DNA from 3 places in the Pseudoalteromonas sp. NSLLW218 genome. Region 1 is predicted to be linked to each of the others. Evidence: predicted binding sites of a transcription regulator. Region 1 holds the regulator's gene; each other region holds the start of a gene.

Region 1 (2,208 bases):
GGATTGGAGTATTAATTACCGACCATAACGTAAGAGAAACCCTTGATGTTTGTGAAAAAGCCTACATTGTTTCTCATGGGGAGCTGATTGCATCAGGTACTCCAGAACACGTATTAAATGATAAAACAGTACGCGATGTTTACTTAGGCGAGCAATTTAGGCTGTAACATTTACGCCATGTCTTTAAGCATCTGCTAGTATTAATTATAACAACATAAAAGGATTGTTAGAGATACATGAGGCAATCACTACAGCTGCGCATGGGCCAGCAACTTACAATGACTCCACAGCTGCAACAAGCTATTCGTTTGTTGCAACTCAGTACATTGGATCTCCAGCAAGAAATACAAGAAGCTCTCGACAGCAACCCGCTATTAGAGGTTGAAGAACAAGACTACTCAGAAGATGCTGCTGGCAAAAACGAGCAAAAAGCTGATACCGATGACATAACTGTTAGCGCATCTGCCGATGATGCTCCAAGCGAATACGAACAAGATAGTGGTGAAGCACTTGCGAAAGACACGCTAAGTGACGACATGGCTATGGATGTTAGCTGGGATGAGTACATGAGTGCCGCTCCTGCAGCATCATCGGGTCCAATGCCTGAAGATGAATCAATTTATCAAGGTGCCTCTACAGAGACGCTCCATGAGTATTTAATGTGGCAGTTACAATTAACGCCATTTAGCCCTACAGACGAAGCTATTGCTATTGCCATCGTAGAAGCAGTTGATGATTCAGGTATTTTAACACTAAGCTGCGAAGAGATTTTAGAAAGCTTTAATCAAGAAAACGAAGATGATAACGAAGTCGAACTTGATGAAATTGAAGCTGTATTAAAGCGCATCCAACTGTTTGATCCTGTTGGTATTGCTGCACGTAGTTTACAAGAGTGTTTGTGTATTCAGCTTAACCAGTTTGATAAAGAAACACCTTACATTAATGAAACAAAAATGATTTTAACCGAGCATATTGATTTATTAGCTGCTCGTGACTATCGTACATTAATGAAGAAAACCAAGCTCAAAGAAGAAGAGCTTAAAGAAGTAATGACATTAATCCATACTCTTAGTCCTAAGCCAGCAGATACTATTGTAAGAGAAGAATCTGAGTATGTTATTCCAGACGTGTCAGTTAAAAAAATTAAAGGCCGCTGGGTTGTTGAGTTAAACCCAGATAGCATGCCTAAAATTCGTGTTAATAGCCAATACGCTGCAATGTCTCGCACTGTAAAATCCAGTGGTGACAGCCAGTTTATTCGCTCGCATTTACAAGAAGCTAAATGGTTTATTAAAAGCTTAGAAAGTAGAAACGACACGCTATTAAAAGTAACTAATTGTATTGTTAAGCAACAACAAGGCTTTTTTGAACACGGCCCTGAAGCAATGAAACCGATGGTTTTAAATGATGTTGCTGAAATGGTAGAAATGCACGAATCAACAATTTCGCGCGTAACAACTCAAAAGTATATGCATACACCCCGTGGTATATTTGAGCTTAAATACTTTTTCTCAAGCCATGTAAGCACCGAAAACGGTGGTGAATGTTCATCTACAGCAATTCGTGCACTTATCCGCAAATTAATCGCTGCAGAAAACTCAGCAAAACCATTGAGTGATAGTAAAATAGCGGATATATTGGCTGAGCAAGGAATTAAAGTAGCAAGACGTACAATCGCAAAATACCGCGAATCTCTGGCTATTCCACCGTCAAATCAACGTAAAAGCTTGATCTAAGACGCAAAAAAAAGAGGGTAATGCTTATGCAACTAAACTTAACTGGTCGTCACGTAGAATTAACCGATTCACTAAGAGACTATATTAATACCAAATTTGCGAAGCTAGAAAGACACTCTGATCATATTAATAATGTTCATGTCATTCTCGATGTAGAAAAATTAAATCAAAAAGCAGAAGCCACAATACATGTAAGTGGTGCTGAGCTATTTGCATCTACGGAACATCAAGATATGTATGCCGCCATTGACTCGTTGATCGACAAGCTCGATCGACAAGTGATTAAACACAAAGAGAAGCTTGCTCGACACTAATATGATGAAATTAAGCTCACTTATATGCCAGGACTGCAGCAAAGCTGCGGTCCTTTTTAATAGCAAAAAAAGGATTTTAGAGTTCATTAGCGAACTTGCTCACGACAAACTTCCGTATTTACCGCAACAGGATATCCTTACTGCTTTAATGAGTAGAG
Region 2 (2,208 bases), on a different contig from region 1:
CAATACTCAGGTAAAGGGCAAACGCAAGAAGCGCAAAGTCCTGGTTGGCTTACACGTTTCTTTAGCAGTTCGCTGTTTCCATTTTAGAGGGTAACAACATGAATAGCCTTAAAGCTTTATGTTTAGTTGTGTTATTAGGTTGGCATTTTACTGCCAGTGCTGAGCGCATAAAAGATGTGTCTATGGTTGAAGGCGTACGCTCTAACCAGCTAGTTGGTTATGGCTTAGTGGTTGGTTTACCGGGCACTGGCGAGCAAAACTCATATACACAACAAAGTTTTAGAGGCATGTTGAACAGCTTTGGTATTACGCTACCTTCAACTCAAAGTCCTAAAATTAAAAATGTTGCCGCTGTGGCGGTGCATGCAGAACTACCTGCATTTAGAAAGCCTGGGCAAGCAATCGATATTACGGTTTCTTCTATTGGTAGTGCAGGCAGCTTACGTGGCGGTACTTTACTACAAACTTTTTTAAAAGGTGTAGACGGTAACGTGTACGCAATTGCACAAGGTAGTTTAATTGTCGGTGGCTTAGGCGCACAAGGCCTTGATGGTAGTAGAGTTGTAATTAACACCCCTACAGTTGGTCGTATACCAAATGGCGCTACAGTTGAGCGCGCCGTGGAAAGCCCATTTATGCAAGGCGATTACATTACTTTTAATTTAAACCGCCCAGACTTTACAACGGCAAAACGCCTAGAAAAAACAATTAATGACTTAGTTGGCCCAAATAGCGCACAGGCAATTGATTCTGTTTCTATTCGTGTTATAGCTCCACGCGATGCATCCCAACGTGTATCGTACTTATCGACACTCGAAAACTTAGAATTTAAGCCAGCTGATATGGCCGCTAAAATTATAGTTAACTCGCGCACTGGTACAATTGTCATTGGTAAAAACGTTAAGCTTCAGCCTGCCGCTATAACTCACGGTGGCTTAACAGTAACAATTGCAGAACAACAAAACGTGTCACAACCAAACCCGCTAGCAAACGGTGATACTGTTGTCACGCAGCAGAGCATTATTGATGTAAATCAAGATGACTCGCGCGCCTTTGTATTTAATCCAGGTGTAAGCCTTGACGATTTAGTTCGCGCAATTAACGAAGTAGGCGCAGCGCCTGGCGACTTAATGGCTATTTTAGAAGCACTAAAAGAAGCTGGCGCAATTAACGGACAGTTGGTTGTTATATAAATAACCCAAGCCAATAAATAACATACTACTTGAGCCCTATATTTTTGAAATTAGGGCTTTTTATTTACAGCAACCTAAGTTTATTATTTTTATCTCCCTCGTTTTATCGGTAGTGGCTCAATTTTTGCATTTTTAACTGCATTATTCATTTTGTGTCAAAAAGCCGATGGAAACTAATCACCTCGATAAACAAAACTTTTTTGATTTAGGCAACTTAGATTCACTTCGTAAAGAAGCCTTAACCAGTGGCGATGCATCAACTGATGCCTCTAAAGCTGCGCTCAAAAAAGCGGCCGCACAATTTGAAGCTATTTTTACGCAAATGTTGCTCAAAGGAATGCGCAAAGCTAACGAAGCATTTGAAGACAAAGACAGCCCATTTAATTCAAGTGGCGTAAAGTTTTTTGAAGAAATGCACGACCAGCAACTTTCAACAGAGCTTTCTTCAAATGGCTCGTTAGGCCTTGCCGATTTAATTGTTCAGCAGTTATCGCCTGAGTCTAAAAACTTTATGCCAGGCTCGGTGCTTAGAACAACCAACGATATCTTTAGCGATACACAAGTGGGATCTGCTCTTCCTTATGAGCAAAAAAATAAGCAATCCGATCTTATCGTTAATAACACTAAAGCCGATATTGCTGAGCCTAAAGTCGATACTGCAGGGTCTAAAACCGATAGCCCAACATTTAAAAATGCAGAAGAGTTTGTAAGTTCAGTATGGGAACACGCTAAAACTGCAGCGCAAAAAATTGGTTTAAATCCTGCGGTAATGGTTGCACAAGCGGCACTTGAAACCGGTTGGGGTAAACACATTATTAATAAAAGTGACGGTGGCAGCTCAAATAACTTATTTAATATTAAGTCAGATAAAAGCTGGGAAGGCGATAAAGCAAGCAAAGTAACGCTTGAGTTTGAGCAAGGTACACCCGTTAAAAAACAAGCCAGCTTTAGAGCCTACGATTCAATTAAAGATAGCGTGAACGACTTCGTTGATTTTTTAACGCAAAACCCACGC
Region 3 (2,208 bases), on a different contig from region 1:
ATCTAAAAATAGTGTCCCGCCTTGAGCTAGTTCAAAGCGCCCTTTACGAGCCGATATAGCACCAGTAAACGCGCCTTTTTCGTGGCCAAATAGTTCACTTTCGAGCAGCTCTGCCGGAATAGCACCACAGTTAACAGGTACAAACGGTCCATTAATACGCTTTGAAAGCAAGTGTACATTACGGGCAACCACTTCTTTACCTGTGCCTGATTCGCCTAAAATTAAAACATTAGCGTCGGTTTTTGCCACTTGTTCAATTAAAAAGCGAACATCTTTTACGGCCTCTGTTTCACCAACTAGCCCGTCAAAGGTTTTATGCGGTTTAGTATGCTTATGCTCATTAGGCAGCATACGCTGATACTGCTGGCAATCGTGAAGTAACTGAGTGGTTACTTCGTGATTAAACGGCTCGCAAATAAGCCCCACTACATTAGCTATACTTAATAGTGGTTTTAGCGTTTCGCCAATTAATAAAAACGGTAGGGTTGGATAGCGTTTAATTAAGCTTTCGTGGTCAAGTGATTGCAACGCGCCTAAAATAATCATGCATTCTTGCTGCTGATATTTTTTGCATTCTTGTTCAAAGCAGTCTTCGCTTAATAGTTGGACAGCTTCACCAATAAAGCCAAGTGAAGCATTTAATCCTATTGCGCGGTTGTTATTATTATCTAAAATCAAGATCATATTTAGCGAGCCGTACTTTCACTAATTTGTATAATTAGTTAAATTGTAAGCCAGTTCAGCATGGATGCAAGTGATAGCGGCAGTTTTTTGACATAAACGCCAAAAAACAGACGGGCTAGTTAAGTTAACCATACTTAATAGTTAATCATTAAGTATGGGTTATAGTTTTAACTTATTTATTACCTAGCTATAACTTAGCTCTAAAAATTAATTTACTCGGCTATAAAAATGCTATTGTTAGTAAATAAACTCAATTATAAATTTAAGTTGAAGTTACAAATGCCGATACATAAATAAGTGAAAATGCTTGGCATTAATATTGCTTTGTTCTTATAAAAGTATAAAAGCTTTATTGATTTTTTATATTAGCTTTCACATAATTTTATCGTTTTAAATTTTAGGATTTTCCCATGGCTCATGTCTCAGTAAAAAAATACGGCCAAGTTCGTGCCAGTAGTATTGCCGAAATGGCTCCTTACGAACAAATAAACCTTATATTCAGTAATATTATCGGTCGCTTAGCAGCAACAAAAGGGTTTATTGAGCGCAAAGAAATAGCAAAAAAAGGTGAAAATATTTCAGCCTGTGTTTTATTATTTGGTGCACTGCAAGACGCACTTAATTTAGACGTAGAGCAAGACCCTAGTATTTCTAATAATTTATTGGCGCTTTACGATTACTGCCAACGCCGTTTAACGCAAGCTAACTTACACAACGATATTGAAGCAATTGTGGAAGTATCAAGTATTGTTAAAGAAATTAAAGAAGGCTGGGATAACATTCCGCTAGATCAACGCAGCCCTGCGGTTTAATTTTAAGTATGGACTCGCCAACATCTTCAGAGCAACTAACAAACTGCTCTGAGCTCATACAAACGTTGCTTAGTAAAATAGAAGTGTTAGTAAATGAAAATAACGCAGACGAAGCTCAGCCTTTTTTAGACACTTTAAATACTAATATAAAGCAATGGTGCGAAAGCAGCAAAGCTCCAAGCGCAGAGCAATTAGAATTAATTCAGCTTCGTATAAATACTATTTTAGTTAAAGCGAATAGTGCAAAAAACGAATCATCCAAAGCTATTATTAAACATAAAAAGTCTGGTAAGGCGATTAAGGCTTATAAAGCCACCTAGTAAGTAGGTTTGATTAATAACCTTTATTCTTACTAAATACATAGCTATAGCTTACTATTTGAATCAAAGAGCAGTACACAATAAAAAACCGCTAGATTTAAACTTAGCGGTTTTTTTATTGACTCGTAATACTTTTAACCCAGTTATTAATTTGATTGCCTAACTACGCCTGGCATGTTCTCTAACTGAGCTTGAACATAACTACTGGTGTTATTAAGGCTCGCGACTAGTAAATCCATCGCATTATATTGAGCATATAGTCGAGAAGATAGAGACTCCATTTTACTAGTAAGGCTCAAACGCTGATCATCTAAATCATCTAGTTGATTCGTTTTACTGTCGATTCGGTTTTGGATAATACCGTCGGAGTCTGTATAAAAGCTCATTAGCTC

What was found. Region 1 encodes sigma-54, which starts transcription at its own class of promoters, with help from an activator protein. Its sites were predicted from a motif close to GTTGGCACGNNNNTNGNNT; they were not measured.
Region 2: a site for sigma-54 is predicted at 1,305-1,323, ahead of flgJ (flagellar assembly peptidoglycan hydrolase FlgJ). Genes of this name have one in related genera too.
Region 3: a site for sigma-54 is predicted at 991-1,009, ahead of fliS (flagellar export chaperone FliS). Genes of this name have one in related genera too.

Annotation. Positions count from the first base shown of each region.
Region 1 is NZ_JADYWO010000001.1:275,342-277,549, reverse strand. It holds gene lptB (LPS export ABC transporter ATP-binding protein) at 1-167, shown strand, start outside; gene I6E80_RS01190 (RNA polymerase factor sigma-54) at 237-1,736, shown strand; gene hpf (ribosome hibernation promoting factor) at 1,763-2,050, shown strand; gene ptsN (PTS IIA-like nitrogen regulatory protein PtsN) at 2,055-2,208, shown strand, end outside.
Region 2 is NZ_JADYWO010000007.1:305,471-307,678, reverse strand. It holds gene flgH (flagellar basal body L-ring protein FlgH) at 1-87, shown strand, start outside; gene I6E80_RS13095 (flagellar basal body P-ring protein FlgI) at 99-1,193, shown strand; gene flgJ (flagellar assembly peptidoglycan hydrolase FlgJ) at 1,360-2,208, shown strand, end outside.
Region 3 is NZ_JADYWO010000007.1:293,183-295,390, forward strand. It holds gene I6E80_RS13040 (sigma-54-dependent Fis family transcriptional regulator) at 1-684, opposite strand, end outside; gene fliS (flagellar export chaperone FliS) at 1,095-1,496, shown strand; gene I6E80_RS13050 (hypothetical protein) at 1,505-1,816, shown strand; gene fliD (flagellar filament capping protein FliD) at 1,963-2,208, opposite strand, start outside.